2 linked regions of the [Eubacterium] eligens ATCC 27750 genome follow. The protein of the gene in region 1 interacts with the protein of each later gene in a pairwise test. Links are inferred from orthologs where the notes say so. Each region holds a gene or a part of one and is shown on either strand. Other genes may lie near its edges.

Region 1 (8,645 bases):
GCACAATTCCGAATATTACAACGACAGCAAGTGCGAATGTCATAATAATACTCTGTACAAGATCTGATGTACTTGCTGCAAGGAATCCACCCATTGTGCAGTAAAGTACAATAACAACAGCACTGACAATCATTGCTGCATGATAATCAAAACCTAAAAGACTGTTAAACAGCTTTCCGCAGGCAGCAAAGCCTGATGCTGTGTATGGTATAAAGAATATTACAATAAGTGCTGCTGATATTAATGTAATTACATGCTTGTCATCCCCGAATCTCTTAGAAAAATAATCAGGAAGTGTTATTGCCTGATAACCATGTGAATATAATCTTATCTTCTTGGCAACAATAAGCCAGTTAAGGTATGTACCAAGTGCAAGACCAATTGCTGTCCATGTTGCGTCAGCAAGACCTGTAAGGTATGCCAGTCCCGGAACACCCATAAGCAGGTAACTGCTCATGTCTGACGCTTCTGCACTCATTGCAGTAACAACAGGTCCTAACTTTCTTCCACCAAGATAGAAGTCTCCTACATCACTGTTCTTCTTAGAACAGATTACTCCTATCCATACCACCATTCCGAGGTAAAGTATAATTGCTGCTAAAATAATAATGTTTGACATAAAAAATCCCTTTTCCTTTCATAAATACGCGAATGTACCTATTATAGCATACATTCGGCTTTATAAAAAGCGAAAAGGGATTAAATTATTGCATATAACTACTGTGTTGTGCTCTGACTTGCTGCACTATGAACCTCTGATTGTGTTGTTTGTTGCATTGAAGACTGTTGTGTTGCAGACTGTGTTACAGTTTCTGTAACCCGCTGTGTCTCCTCATGTCTTGAAACTGTCTCTGCCTGTGTTTCCGTCGGCTTAGTGGTTTCACTTATACTCTGCTGGATAGGACTGCTATCTTTTAAATCATCTGTAGGATCTCTATATGCGTTATCAGCTATTCTGTTTATTTCTTCAACATTAATAGCTGAACTGATATCAAAATCCTCAACTATCTCAACAGTTGTCTTAGCACCACAGTTTTCATATATCCACTTGGCATTGGCACATGTCATAAGAATAGAACCGTCTGATACATTCTGTCCAATAGCATTGTATGACTTTGGATTAAGATTATTATCACTCTGACTGTAATAAGTTGCCGTACTAAGATACTCAGCATTATCAAGTCTTGAAGAGTATCTGACATAATATATATCTGTAATCTTACGCCATAGAGATTTCTCTGATATAGCCGTCTTGGCAGGGGCTACTTTAGGTCCGAGAGCCACCTTGAATGCCTTGACCGGAATTGTAAATTCATTATTGTCATCAAGCTGATAGACAACAAGTGTATGCTTAGCTATGCTTATTCTGATATAATATGACTGGTTCTTTGCAATTGTCTGTGTCTGTGTATCCGTCTCTGATGAATCAGTTTCACCAGTGGTCTCTTCCTGTGATACATTATCAGCATTCTTATTGCTGTTATGCATACTTATAACAGTTCTTAACACAAACAGCAGTCCAAGAACCATTACAACAAGTATAACAAGGTATACGATTGAATTAGTTCCCTTAAACCATCTCTTAATATCAAACTTCTTTGTTCTCTTATAGCCATTAAAATTCATAACTTACCAACCGTGTATATATTAAAAGTGAATTAAATATCTTTGCCCATGTTCTTCTCTTTTAATTCAATAAACTTAAGTATCATATCAATTGCACCATCTATTCCTACAAGTCCACTGTCTATACAGAGATTGTAGCTCTTAGCTTCTCCCCACTTCTTGCTTGAGTAGTAATTGTAATAGCTTGCTCTTCTCTTATCCGTCTTCTGAATAAGATCTGCAGCCTTAGAATCATTAAGTTCATAGATTCTCTTAATTCTCTGTACTCTCTCATCAAGACTTGCCTTGATAAATACACTTACTGCATATGGATTATCTTCCAATGCATAATCAGCACATCTTCCTACAATAACACATGATTCTCTCTCTGCAAGTTTCTTGATAGCATCAAACTGTGCAAGGAAAACCTTGTGATTAATAGGCATATCCACATATGAATTAGTATATCCCAGTGAATATGTATCCATTACAAGAGAATAAAGGAAACTGTTAGTAGGCTTCTCGTCCTGAGATGCGAAAAGTTCTTCACAAAGTCCACTCTCCTTAGCTGCAAGTTCAAGCAGTTCCTTGTCGTAGCACTTTATTCCCAGCTTCTCTGCCAGTTTCATGCCTATCTCATGTCCACCGCTTCCAAATTCTCGTCCGATAGTAATAACTGTTCTCTCATCCATAGTTCCTACCTCCTGGTTTCAATTGTATACGAAATACTTTAGATATATTATACATTATTTCTGTGGTAAAATCTACATATTAAGCATAATTAAATTAATCTTTAATAATTATTAATTACTCTTCATAATGGTCTATATGCAAGAGTATCTCTGTAAGAAATTCTGCTATCTTAGTTCCAGCCTTATTAGATATCACACTGTATCTGCTCGGGGTAACACAAGCCAGTCTGATATTAGAAAAACCTCTTGCACCAAACATATAATTCTTACTAAAATTCTTAGATTTAAGTGCCTTCTCAACATCAGGAAGCACCTGGTTTCTTGTGATTATTATAAATGATATATGTGTATACATATGATTCTTAGCCGGCAGCTTTCCGTCACCTCTTACAAAATGCGGTTCAATCTTATTGACAGCAAAATCATATAAATCATCAAGCTCTTTCATGCCAAGCGTATCACAATTAATGAAAAACAGATGCTCATAGCATTTTGAGTCCCATAACTTGGCATCATCTGTTGTAGAAAATCTGTCTTTCTTATTATAGCTGTAAGCATATATAACAAACTTTCTACCTTCAAACCAGTAATTATGGTATATATCAAATGTATCTGAAATACTGTTCAATATTATATCTATAAATTCCCTGCGTCTCAATTGCTACCTCCATTTCTTAAATCCTTAAGCAGCTTCTCAAAATATCCGGGCAATGGTGCTTTGAACTCCATATATTCACCTGTTGACGGGTGTATAAATCCAAGAACACCCGCATGTAATGTCTGTCCCTGCAGTTTATATCCACTCCTGGCATGACAATACACATCATCTCCAAGTATTGGATGTCCTATACTTGCCATATGTACTCTTATCTGATGAGTTCTGCCTGTCTCTAACTGACACTCTATAAAACTGTATTTGTCAAAATTCTCAAGTACACGGTAATGTGTAACAGCATGTTTCCCATTCTTTCTATCAACCGCCATCATCTTGCGGTCCTTTGGATTACGCCCTATAGGCGCATCCACCGTGCCTTCTTCCTCTTTAAAGCGGTTATGTACAATGCAATAATACTTTCTTGTTATTGAATGGACAGCAAGCTGTGCAGCAATATCATTATGTGCCTTGTCATTCTTACATGCAACAATAACACCCGTGGTATTCATATCTATTCTGTGTACTATTCCAGGACGCATAACGCCGTTAATTCCTGACAGATTATCCCTGCAGTGATACATAAGTGCATTGACAACTGTTCCTGTGTAATGTCCTGCAGCCGGATGTACAACCATTCCCTTCGGTTTATCTATCAGTATTACATCATCATCTTCATATATTATATTCAGAGGTATGTTTTCCGGAAGTATCTGTGGCACAATAAGTTCAGGAATTGTTATTGTGATATGTTCCGTTCCATTAAGCTTATAATTGGACTTGACACATTTGTCATCAACCGTAATATCTCCATCATCTAACAGCTTCTGTATGCGTGACCTTGACACATCTTCTAACTCCTGCGACAGATATTTATCTATTCTTGTCCCCTTATCCTCTGGTTCAGCAATTAAATTCTGCACTGAATCACTCATTATTATCACCCTTCTTCGATAACTTTAAGAATCCGAAATCATCTTCTTTGTAGACAAAAAGAATAAGAATTATAAGCAGAGCAACTGAAACAGTAACATAGCAGTCTGCCACATTGAATACCGGAAAATTAATAAGCTTGAAATATATAAAATCCCTTACGTATCCGAATCTTACCCTGTCAATAAAGTTTCCTACTGCACCAGATACAAGTAATGTACATGTTATAAGAAGTGGCATATACTTTCTTGTTGCAGGAAGATTAATAATTACATAAGTTACTATAATCATAACTATAACTGTAAACACAAGAAACAGATTAATCTTACCGCTTAACATGCCCCATGCTGCACCTGAATTTCTAAGATAAGAAAAAACAAAAGCATCGCCTATTATCTTAAAATCCGGTTTTCCTAAAAGACTCGCTTCTGCAAGTGCTTTGGTAATCTGGTCTAATTCAGTCAGAACAACAATTCCTATAATATAAAATAACAAATTAAATATTTTCTTTTTATTATTCACTTTCGACCTCCGTTATTAAACATTTATCTTATAACACCTTCAAGTGCTCTTCTCATCTGGTCATCAGTTATATCTCTGTCAATATAAGCATCTCCGACTGACTTAAGAAGAATGAACTTAACCTTGCCGGCATCCATCTTCTTGTCATTCTTAGATACCGCAACAACATCATCAATCTTAATTCCTGTGACATGGTCAGGGAATTCATATAATGCAAATGTTTTAAGAGCATCATCTCTTTCCTCTGCAGTTATAGTTCCAAGCTCGACACATATATTGAGTGCTGCTATCATTCCAAGCACAACACACTCTCCATGATAAAGTGAGAAGTTCATCTCTTTTTCAATGGCATGTCCTAATGTATGTCCAAAATTAAGCAGTGCTCTTTCACCCTTTTCCCTAGGGTCATTCTCAACAACCTCTCTCTTGATGTTACAGCTCACATATATCATATGTTCAAGTGCATCTGAATCTAGTGCCTTAATTCTGTCTGCATTGTCCTTAAGCCAGTTGTAATATTCCCTGTCTTTAATAAGACCATGCTTAATAATCTCACCAAATCCAGAATTAAAAAGTCTCTTACTGAGTGACTTAAGCACAGACATGTTCATATATACAAGCTTTGGCTGATGGAATGCTCCAACCATATTCTTATATGCCCTGAAATCAACGCCTGTCTTGCCGCCAATACTTGAATCAACCTGTGCAAGAAGTGACGTAGGAACCTGTATGAATTTAATTCCTCTAAGATATGTTGCCGCAGAAAATCCTGTAAGGTCGCCAACAACTCCTCCGCCAAGTGCTACAAGGCAGTCATTCCTGTCAAAATGATTCTCTATAAGATATTCATATACATCCTGTACTGTGTCAAGAGTCTTATTCTCTTCTCCTGCTGCAAATGTATACACATATACTGCATTGCCTGTTTTTTCAAGTTCATTCTTTACCTGTTCTGCATATAAAGGACCTACATTGCTGTCTGTCACAATACATAACTTTCTCCCTGTTATTTCAAGCTTATTAAAGGCTTCTGAAAGTCCCCCGAATCCACTTTCAATCACAATATCGTATGCTGGTTTTCCTTCGCACTTTACATTAATACACTTCATAACATTCTCCCTTATTCTTATACTTAAACAGCCACCCATTATATGTGGGTGGCTGTGAAGATCAATTAAAATCTGTTTTCATTCTTGTTAAATGATGAAAGATCAATTCCTCCTGTTACTATCTCAGGAATATCACCCGAAATATCTACATTAGGTGGAGTCACCAGGAAAATATAATTAGTTATCTTCTGAAGGTTACCCCTTATTGCATATGTAGAACCAGCAGAATAATCTATTATTCTCTGTGCTATCTCAACATGGATTCCTTCAAGGTTAAGCACAACTGCCTTACCTGTAAGAAGTGTATCAGTTATCTCCTTAGCATCTTCCATAGATTCTGGTCTTATTACAACAACTTCAAGTCCTCTTGCAGACTGTGTCTTCATAGGAACAACCTTAGACTTCGAAGCGAATCTTGGCTTCTCTGCTGTATATGAAACTTCTTCATCAGCTACTGAATCTTTCTTGGATGAACCAGTAAAAAGTCTCTTTCTTGCAGAAGGCTTATCATCTTCATAATCTTCATCAAAATCATCATCATAATCTTCGTAATCATCATCAAAATCGTCATCATCATGCATCTTAAACATATTAGTTAAACCATCTAACATTCCCATTATAAACACTCTCCTATATCTGATAATCTGACTTTCTTTAGTATCCCCAAAACATATTAATGTGAATAGTCCCTGGCTCCAAATATTGCTGTTCCCACTCTGACATGAGTTGCTCCTTCTTCCACCGCAACTGTATAGTCGTTAGTCATGCCCATGGACAAAACATTCATGTATACATTATCTATGTTTTTGTTATTTATGTCAACCAGTAATTGCTTTAATTCTCTAAAATACTTTCTGTTATCTTCTGGATTTTCAACGAATGGTGCACTTGTCATGAATCCTCTTATCCTGATTCCCGGAAGCACTGCTATTTTCTTTACAAATTCTTCCGCTTCATCACATGTTACACCGAACTTGTTCTCTTCTCCTGCAACATTTACTTCAATAAGAATATCCTGTACAAGGCCTTTCTTTACTGCATCATCACTTATTGCAACAGCAAGTCTTTCTGAATCAACTGAATGAATCAATGCAGCTCGTCCTACAACATATTTTACCTTGTTTCTCTGCAGATGTCCTATCATATGCCATGTTATATCCTTAGGAAGTGTATCTGTCTTGTCCACCATCTCCTGAACATAATTCTCTCCAAACTGTCTTATTCCACAGTCATATACTTCCATAAGCATCTCCTTGGGCTTAGTCTTGCTTACTGCAACAAGACACACATCTTCTGGATTTCTTCCTGATTTCTCACATGCTTTCTTAATATGCTCTTCTACTTCAATAAGATTATCCTTTAACATAATGCCTCCTGAATGTAATTAATCTGATATACATAAGCATTTAATATATCATCTCATTCTCTGAATACTTGTCTGCATCTAGAATTATTCTGTCATATATTGACACACCATGGCTAAGTGACTGTTTAACAATATAGTATTCATTATTACCATCAATTATTTCTACAAGCTTAAAGACCGTATATCCTGTATTAACACAATAAATACCTTTAAGTTTTTCTACAGGGCCAACTACAAATCTGTCATTAGAATCCATTTTTATAATGGCTGTTCCCGCCGAAAGCTCTGTCTTTTTAATATATATTGATTCATCATTTGATTTATAGATATCAACTGACTTAAATACCTGATTCCGCTTTCCTTCTGAGTCACTTTCCTCTACAAGAAATCCATAATTGCCCTTTTCTCCATTAGTTATAAGATATTCCTTTGGTATCTTATAAAACTCATTCTCTGTAACTGCAGACACAGGAACCTTTATTCCTGATTTTCCTGACACAATTATTTCAATGTCAAGAAATCTTTCTGTTGCATATCTAATCATGTACTTTGATAAAGTAATCTCACCATATGAATTCTTTCCATCATTAACTATCTTAAAAGGAAATGTTCCCATAACATTGTCTTTTGTAAATTTGATTGATATTGTATCTTTACCGGATAACGAATACTTATCAATATCCGACTGTGTAACCGGAAACATAAGTGTCCAGTTCTCACTCGTAATAAGCTTATACGCCGGGTCCGACGCTGCAATCAATTTTTCAGCTTTAAGATTCTGCTTATCATATGCAGTTTTTTTAAAATCTACATTTCCAATTGTATCTTCTGTTATTCCCTCGTATCCATCAATTGAATACACAACTATTCCCGGTTTATCTGATTTCACAGTCTTGAAAAGATCCTGGCTTCCTGTACTTGAAACAATCGAATCAAGATTAGCCATGATATTCTCATTAATAGACTGAAGAACTGTTGCATTAAGATCAGACTTAAGATCATATACTGCACTGAAATCATTATCACCATATTCCGTCTTATAATTAGTAAGTGTATTCTTTATAACTGTCAGATTCTCATCAGACAGTTTATTACCATCTCCGGAAGTATACTGAGCAAGAATCTCTGACACTCTTCCTGTCTCATCAACCGTATACACTGTATCATCGGTCATAACCCTTGTTCCCTCTCGCTGATAATAGTTAATATCACCGGAATATGAAGAATTATAGACTTCTTCCTTTCTTAAGGCAACCGCTGTAAATGAAGCATTATTCATTAGTGAACCCACTTCAACTTCATATGTCTGTACCTTTGCTTTTGAAACATATATAACTATAAAGCACACAATATATACCAGCACTATTCCAAATATAATTGCTGCTGCTTTCGGCTTTCTTCTGTATCTGACTACTTTCTTTCCCGCCATGATAAACCTCATTATTTCCGCACTTTATCTGTGCTGATTCACAAACACTGTAATTGTAGCATTTTAGACAGTCTGATACAAGGTTTAAAGTCGTCAAGTTTACACTTTTTCTCAATAAAATCCATATTTTACCAGTATGATTTATCTTACATTTTCCATACTAATTTCAAAACCAAATCCGCTATTTTAAGGAGGCATTTTATGAATTCTAAACCTATAGACTACATTGCTCTTACAATTGCCATTGTAGGAACTCTTAACTGGGGACTTATCGGTTTCCTCAACTTTAATCTTGTGCATTTTATCTTCAGATCAGTTATGATTGACCGTATAATCT
Region 2 (8,467 bases), 430 kb from region 1 along the record:
CATTCTTATTAATCTGCCTGGGAGACATGCCTATAGCCGCATCCTCCCTTTTCACAACATTTTCTCCCTCGTATATATGTATATAATCTGCTGTTATGATTTCCATCATCCCACCTGAACTTCCAACACTGTTATATGGAATCAGATGATATCCAAGCTTCTGTAAGTTATCTATATCACTGAGAATGTCGTTGAAATATGTTCTTTCTACCACTGTAACCGGTCTTTTTCCAATATAATCAACAAGGCTGTTGCCTGTATCGATTATTGCGTCCATTTCAAATTCCCGTTCTGCTACGCCAATCACAATATGTCTTTTTAAACCATCCGTTATCCTGATAGTTTTAAGTGCCTTAAGCACCATGACAACAGCCATGACCGTCACAGTAAGAAAGATTACAAGCTCACTGTCAGACAGAATTACATTTTGAATAAAATACCCTGCAAATGTGTACTTTAACCAATGCATTATCCCACCTGCAAAAAGTGCCGTAAATATCATTCCGGCAGCTGCTTTCAACAGTTTTCTCATATAAAGCTTTAATTGTTTTGATGTTTTATGCTTAAAGTCCTCATTACCCGAAAGCATTATCATCGCCATGATTAATGTCACCGGACCATATGTAATGAACTTTCCAAGCACTGCAAATCTTAGTGGAATACACACGCACATGACAGCCCATGCAGCTCCTAAAGTGGCAGAAATAATCATTCTGGATATTCTGGCAGAAAATTTAAAAATCCAGTCTGTTATAAGCAGCACACACAGGTTTGCCACGAAGTTTATTCCAAACAGAACATCTGCATATATAACCGTATCCGTTATCACCTCCTTGTTTTGAATCTGTTTTCTTGTTACAGGTGGAATTATATACAACATGCCATGCAAAATTTGTCAAAACAACAGAGTGGGTACAAAAAAACACCGCCAGCAGACTGACGGTGTTAAATATACTTATATTGAATTATTACTTTTTATTCTTCTGTAAGAATGTTGGAATTGTAATTCCTCTGTCCTTAACCTGTGGTGTAACAGGTGATGGCTGCTTAAGTCCTGGAAGTGGAGCATCATTTGATACAGAAGATGTTCTAGCTGACTGTGTATATGTATACTGTGGCTTTACATTAACAGTAGGTCTTGTTGCCTGTGCCATACCTGCAAATCCTGCCATAGCCTTATTAACATTACCATCCTCAAGACCTGTTGCAATAACAGTGATTGTAGCCTGATCTGTAACGCTCTCATCATACATGGCACCGAAAATAATATTAGCATTATCTCCAGCAAGTTCCTGAACATAACTTGCAGCTTCGTTAGCTTCGATAAGACTGATATCACCTGAAATGTTAATAATAACATGTGATGCACCCTCAATAGTTGTCTCAAGAAGTGGGCTTGTGACAGCCTGCTTAACAGCCTCAATAGCCTTGTCATCACCTGTAGCTGTACCAATACCGATATGTGCAACACCCTTGTCCACCATAACAGTCTTAACATCAGCAAAGTCAAGGTTGATAAGACCTGGTACATTGATAAGGTCTGTAATTCCCTGAACTGCCTGCTGTAACACTTCATCAGCCTTCTTTAATGCCTCTGGCATAGTTGTTCTTCTGTCCACTATCTCTAAAAGCTTATCATTAGGAATAACGATAAGTGTATCTACATTCTCCTTAAGCTTCTCAATACCTGATTCAGCATTAGCCATTCTTGTTCTTGCTTCGAACTTAAAAGGCTTAGTAACAACACCTACTGTAAGAATTCCCATATCCTTAGAAATCTTAGCTACTACAGGAGCTGCTCCTGTACCGGTTCCGCCACCCATACCACATGTAACGAATACCATATCAGCGCCCTTGATTGCCTGTGTAAGCTCTTCAACATTCTCTTCTGCTGCCTTCTCACCAATTTCCGGCTGTGCTCCTGCACCAAGTCCTTTAGTAAGCTTTTCGCCTATCTGAATAGCAGTTGGAGCTTTACATAATGTAAGTGCCTGACTATCAGTATTAATACCAATAAATTCTACTCCACTAATATTCTCATCTATCATTCTATTAACTGCATTATTACCTGCTCCACCTACACCAACAACAATAATCTTTGCTGATGACTCCTGGTCATTAGTCATTATCTCTAACAAGGTTGCTGCCTCCTTTAATATCTAAAAATTGCACTACATAATATATTATTATCTTTCGTCTAAAATATCAACCGTTTTTTTACTTTTCGCGTTTAAAAATTATAGAACTTTCATCGCCATTATAATCATCAAGATACAATGTTCCTTTAAGCGTCCCAAACTTAGGTGATAATTGCTTTAATTCAAATAATCTGTCCGTAAAATCCTTGCTGCTTCCAAGGCTCACTTTAACATCACCCATGTACAATGTGATATTATATGAAGAATCAAAATACACCTTGTCCACATTAATGTCATATTTGTCAAAGCTCTGTGTGAGATCCAGAATAGTGTTATATATCTCGGAATTACCCGCATCAAGCTTTGTATTAATAACAATAGAGTTAAAATTAAGTCCGTCTATCTCTGGAACATTCTCATATAAATCCGTAGAACTTTCCACAACAATTCCATCTTTGTCAAAATACATATTGCATCCCATATACCTGACATAACCTACTATTGCTTTTTCATACACTGTTACATAAAGCCTGTCCGGCCAGTCTGTCTCAACATCATATTTCTGGATAAATGGTATTTTGGTGTCTTTTTGTCCAAATATTTTGAAATATAGCAGATTAACATAATCACCACCAAATATATATTTTTTAAGTTCTTCATCCGAATAATGAGTTGAACCCACAAATTCTATTGTGTCAGCCTCAAACACCTTATATGTAACACCAAAAAGTGTTCCGGCAACAGTTGCAATAACTGCAAATATAATAAGGACTTTCTTTCTTTTTCTGCCCCGTCTTTTCTTCTGGTTTACACTGTTTCTATTCTTACTACCCATTATCTTTCCAACTTAATCTGACTGCTTATATTAAATACAACCCCAAGTTCAAGCAGTAAAAATACTGCCGCCGTACCTCCATAGCTTATAAACGGAAGCGATACTCCTGTATTAGGTATTGTATTAGTTACTACTGCTATATTCAGAATTACCTGTATGGCAATATGTGCAAATACTCCTGTTGCAAGCATTGAACCAAACAAATCAGGTGCATTCTGTGCTATATGGTTAATTCTCCATAACATTACAATAAACAGAGCAATCAGGCAGAATGCTCCAAAAAGTCCCAACTCCTCACATATAACAGAGAATATCATATCATTCTGTGATTCCGGGATATATCCAAGCTTCTGAAGACTTTTGCCAAGTCCCTTGCCAAAAAGACCTCCTGAGCCTATGGCATATAACGCCTGAACTGTCTGGTATCCCTTATCATCAATGTATTTCTCAGGATTAAGCCATACAAGTATACGGTTTAATCTGAATTTTCCAGTCATATTTCCCGACGCTGCCATCTTCTTTATCCATGAGTAAAATGCGCTAAAAGCCACCGCTGCCAGCCCCGTCAGTGCAACATATATTTTATATCCCGGATACGCCACAAATGTCATAACAACGGAGATAAGTGCTACAATAAGTGCGCTGCTCATATTAGAAGACAGCACATAAACAAGCAGTGCCGGTGCAAAACCCGCTATTATACATATCACTATAACAGTCCTGAATTTCTTTATGTTCTGCCCTGCTTTCACTATAAGAAGTGCGGTCATGGCAATCGTTCCAATCTTTACAAGCTCCGCAGGCTGGAATTGTCCCAGTCCCGGAATCTTTATCCATCTGGTAGCTCCATTTCTTGTAATTCCAAGAGGAGTCTTTAAAAGGAACATGCAAAGAAGTCCGCCTATGTATATTACAACTGCAAGCTTCTTAAGATAATGATAATCTAAAATCTTCGTTTCAACTATCATTAAAACAAAGCCTATTATAGTAAATATAAGCTGTTTTCTGAAATAAAACTCCGGATCACCCTCTTCAATCTGCGCTGTATATGAGCTTGTGCTGTAAATCATTGTAAGCCCAAAGCCAACAATGAATACAAGCACAAAAAGAAGAGTGTAATCAAAGTAAAATCCATATTGTTTTCTCTTTTTTTTATTTCTGTTATTTCTTCTATTTCTATTATTCCCCGGCATATAGCACCGCCTTTTTACAGATTATTAACAAGATCCTTGAATATTCTTCCTCTCTGTTCGTAGTTATCGAACATTCCCCAGCTTGCACATGCAGGAGATAAAAGAACCGCATCTCCACTTACCGCATTTTTAGCACATATATCTACTACCTGTTCCATTGAATCGGCATATTCGATATTCTCAAAGCCATATTTCTTACATGTATCAGCAATCTTGGCACTTGTCTGTCCTATAAGCACAAGAAGCTTAACCTTATCCTTAAATGCCTTTACATAAAGGTCGAATTCTGAGCCTTTATCATAACCTCCGCCGATAAGAATTGTAGGCTTAACCATAGCTTCAATAGCCTTAACTGCTGCCTCAGGGTTAGTTCCCTTGGAATCATTATAGTAATCAACGCCATTCTTTGTTGCAACATATTCAATTCTGTGTTCAACAGCCTTAAATTTCTTAACCTGTTCTATTATAATATCATCAGGAATTCCGGCAGCCTTAGTCATTGCAATTGCTGCGCATACATTTTCATAGTTATGCTTTCCTAAAAGATTCATGTCATGGACATTTAACATGTCGTAATCATTAGTTCCGTCTGTATACTTAATCATCTCGCCATCAACATATGCTCCGACTGATGGCTTTCTTTCACTCGAAAACCACACAACATTTGCCTTACACTCAGGTGCAAAGTCTGTAAGATACTTATCCTCAAGATTAAGCACACATGTATCTGCCTTAGTCTGGTTCTCACTTATTCTTTCCTTGGTCCATGCATAGCATTCCATTGTATGGTGTCTGTTAAGATGGTCAGGTGTAATATTAAGAATTGCAGATACAATCGGATGGAATTCATGTACTGTCTCTAACTGGAAGCTGCTTATCTCAGCAACTGTATATGAATCCTCACTTGTCTTTAACACTTCACCTGTATATGAATTACCTATATTACCAACGACAAATGTTTTCTCATTATATGCAGCAATTATCTGTCCAACAAGCGCTGTAGTTGTTGTCTTTCCGTTAGTTCCTGTAATTGCAATAATCTTACCCTTATCATAATTATATGCAAGCTCAATCTCGCCCCATACAGGGATACCGGCATTCTTAAATGTAAGCACTATCGGACTGTCAATAGGAACCCCCGGACTTATTACAAGCAGATCAATCTTCGAAAGAAGTGCCTCATCAAATGCCCCGATGATAATCTCTGCCTTGTTATCACCTAACTTCTCCTGCACCTTCTGTCTGTCAAGCTTTTCATTGCCATCATACAGTATGCAGTCAGCACCAACTTTATTCAAAAGGTCAACGGCTCCAATACCGCTTATGCCTGTTCCCACGACCATTACTGTCTTATTCTTTAAATCCATCGTCGTTTACTTCCTTTCATACAAAATGTATACAAAAATATATTACTATCAATCATCGTTTTTTTCAAGTTGAACTGACCTTTCTATACCAATATACGGCAATATATTTTCATACAGTGTCTTAACAACAGGAGCAGCAATCGTTCCACCATAATATACGCCTGTTGGTTCATCAATTAAGCACATCGCTATAACCTGTGGATTATCAGCCGGAGCAAAACCTATGAATGATGAAATATATTTTCCTGAACCTCTTGGCAGCTTCTGTGATGTTGCCGTTTTTCCTCCTATTGAATAGCCGTCAATATATGCTTTCGTTCCTCCGCCTTCTGACACTACACCCTCAAGAATCTTTTTCATCGTTTCACTCGTTTGGGATGATATTGCCTCATCCTGTGTTGAATATGCAAATTCATTTACCACTGAACCATCTGATGAACCTGTGTATAAGCCAAAATGTGGTGTAACAAGTCTTCCACCATTTACAATTGCCGAGACAGCCCTTAACATCTGAACGGGTGTTATCTGGAAAGACTGTCCGAATGACATTGTGGCAAGCTCAACCGCACCTACATTTTCCTGCTTATGAATAATCGTTCCTGCCTCTCCTGACAGATCTATTCCTGTCTTTGCAAGAAGTCCAAGCTTACCCATGTACAGATACATATTATCAGTACCGACTCTTCTGCCCCATTCAACAAATGCCGGATTACACGAATTATACACTGTATGTGTAAAATCCTGTGTTCCATGTCCTGTTGTTTTGTGACATCTTATTCTTCTGTCAGAAACAACTGTTGCACCTGAACATGTGAAAGAATCATTTAAACCCACCACGCCTGTCTCAAGTGCTGCTGTTGCAGTAACCGTCTTAAATATTGAGCCTGGTTCATATGTATCATTTATGCAGAAATTCCGCCACATATTATTAAGAAGATCCATCTTATCCTTCTGTGTCTCTTCCTCATCAGGCTCATAATTAAGCTCATACGGAGAATTAAGATTGTATTCCGGAACATTTGCCATGGCAAGTATCTCTCCATTATCCGGACGCATTACAATTATGCTTACCTGTTTTGCCTCTTTCTTTACCATAGTCTCCCATGCAAGCTGGGTTGCATATTTCTGTATATTAACATCAAGCGTTGTATACAGATCCTGTCCGTCAACCGGTAGAATACGATCTTCCCGGCTGCCCTTTATCTCAATCCCCCCTGCATCAGACAGTGTAAGAATCTGACCATTAGTACCTGACAGATATGTGTCATATTTAGCTTCCAGCCCAAGTATTCCCTGATTATCAGCACCAGTAAAGCCAAGTACTTTGGAAGCCAGTTCATTATACGGATATACCCGCTTATAATCCTCGTCAATCTTTACACCCGGCAGGTCGTATTCCCTTATTGCATCTCCGATATCCTTTGCCACATTTGTCTTAATATATTCCATAGAGGATACTTTTTTTACTTTCTTAGTCACTTCCTCCACATCCATATCAAGTTCACCTGCAAGCACTTTTATAACCTTATCTTCGTCCTCTATCTGACTATGTATTACAGAAACTGTACATACCACTTCATTAGCTGCAAGTATTTCGCCATTTCTGTCAAGAATCCTTCCTCTCTTTGCCTTAATTCTTCTCTCCCGTTGATGCAGCTCATCAGCCTTTTGCATATAATACTCTGACTTTACCGTCATAATAACGCCAAGCCTTACGCATTCAAGAATACAAACCATAAGGATTGCAGCTATCATTAACACAAGCTTTTTTCTATGACTGGTGCTGAGCCAGCCAAATGTGTCATTATCCTTCATTGACAAATAACCCCGCTTTAGTCTTCTACATTTTATGAGAAGTAAAGCAGGGTTATTCTACTTATTATTACATAATTTTAGTTGCTGCCTGTCGTAGCTGCAGCCGGTTCCGAAACAGGAACATCTGAAACGCCTGATTCCTCCGGTGCATTTCCCAGATCAACATATGGCTCATCTGTATCCTTATACACATTCATATAAGGCAGCAGCTCCGTCATAATATCTTTTGCAAGTATAAGTGCATCTGATGTACTTCCCGATGTACCAGTAGTTCCATCAGGTTCATCAAGAACAATATATATTGCAAATTTAGGATCATCTGCCGGAGCATGCCCTATAAATGAGATAACCCACTTAAGGTCAGCTCTTGGAATCTTCTGTGCAGTACCAGTCTTTCCTGCAATAGAATACCCCTCTATATACGCCTTATGTGCTGTTCCTAATTCTACTGTATTTTCCAGATATTTTCTAAGATACTTTGATGTTGAAGCCGTAACAGTCTGTCTTACAAGAACAGGTGAATTTTCTTTAACAACTTCTCCATTCGCTGATTCTATTCTCTTAACTATATGTGGCTGATAATACTTGCCATCATTAATAAGAGAACTATACGCTGACAGCATCTGTATCATATTAACATTAACATTCTGTCCAAATGAATTGGTTGCAGCATCTATCGTTGTTATCTTATTCTCATCATACATAATACCCGTAGCTTCACCAGGAAGGTCTACACCAGTCTTTGCGCCAAATCCAAACATTTTCTCATACTGTGCAAATCTGACATTACCAAGCTTTATTGCAATATTAATCATATAAGGATTACATGAATTTTCCAATGACTGCGACAATGTAAGAACACCATGGCTTCCTGTTGTTGAATATGAGTGGCATTTAATCATATCAGGACCAACATACTCATATCCCTTACATTCATAAGTATCTCCATCATGCACAACGCCTTCTTCAAGACCCGCAGCAATAGTGAATGGCTTATAAGTTGAACCCGGCTCATATGACTCTGATACACAATAATTAGTCCATAACTGATACAATGCATTGGTTACATCTGTATCTGACATTGACGCAAGCTGCTCCTCAGAATATACATTTGCAAGA

Evidence for each region.
Region 2: the proteins of EUBELI_RS05580 (region 1) and ftsZ interact in binary tests that used the Bacillus subtilis proteins (3 or more experiments, as listed by UniProt). The link is inferred for [Eubacterium] eligens ATCC 27750 from one-to-one orthologs.

Annotation. Positions count from the first base shown.
Region 1 is NC_012778.1:1,159,353-1,167,997, forward strand. The notes cover bases 4,355-7,303. They hold EUBELI_RS05580 (cell division protein SepF), read right to left. Parts: upstream 6,131-7,303; coding sequence 5,579-6,130; downstream 4,355-5,578. Other genes in these bases: lspA (signal peptidase II), read right to left, coding at 4,355-4,404; aroB (3-dehydroquinate synthase), read right to left, coding at 4,428-5,513; EUBELI_RS05585 (YggS family pyridoxal phosphate-dependent enzyme), read right to left, coding at 6,187-6,879; EUBELI_RS05590 (HlyD family efflux transporter periplasmic adaptor subunit), read right to left, coding at 6,920-7,303. Also shown: EUBELI_RS05545 (sodium/proline symporter), read right to left, coding at 1-619; EUBELI_RS05550 (L,D-transpeptidase), read right to left, coding at 718-1,626; EUBELI_RS05555 (cytidylate kinase-like family protein), read right to left, coding at 1,659-2,297; EUBELI_RS13595 (hypothetical protein), read right to left, coding at 2,413-2,955; EUBELI_RS05565 (RluA family pseudouridine synthase), read right to left, coding at 2,952-3,884; more of lspA, read right to left, coding at 3,877-4,354; more of EUBELI_RS05590, read right to left, coding at 7,304-8,308; EUBELI_RS05595 (DUF378 domain-containing protein), read left to right, coding at 8,510-8,645. UniProt on the Bacillus subtilis protein: Cell division protein that is part of the divisome complex and is recruited early to the Z-ring. Probably stimulates Z-ring formation, perhaps through the cross-linking of FtsZ protofilaments. Its function overlaps with FtsA.
Region 2 is NC_012778.1:731,936-740,402, reverse strand. The notes cover bases 54-2,835. They hold ftsZ (cell division protein FtsZ), read right to left. Parts: upstream 2,139-2,835; coding sequence 969-2,138; downstream 54-968. Other genes in these bases: EUBELI_RS03510 (cell division protein FtsQ/DivIB), read right to left, coding at 2,218-2,835; EUBELI_RS03520 (sigma-E processing peptidase SpoIIGA), read right to left, coding at 54-880. In the rest of the region: more of EUBELI_RS03520, read right to left, coding at 1-53; more of EUBELI_RS03510, read right to left, coding at 2,836-2,973; EUBELI_RS03505 (FtsW/RodA/SpoVE family cell cycle protein), read right to left, coding at 2,973-4,166; murD (UDP-N-acetylmuramoyl-L-alanine--D-glutamate ligase), read right to left, coding at 4,181-5,533; EUBELI_RS03495 (peptidoglycan D,D-transpeptidase FtsI family protein), read right to left, coding at 5,582-7,348; EUBELI_RS03490 (peptidoglycan D,D-transpeptidase FtsI family protein), read right to left, coding at 7,426-8,467. UniProt on the Bacillus subtilis protein: Essential cell division protein that forms a contractile ring structure (Z ring) at the future cell division site. The regulation of the ring assembly controls the timing and the location of cell division.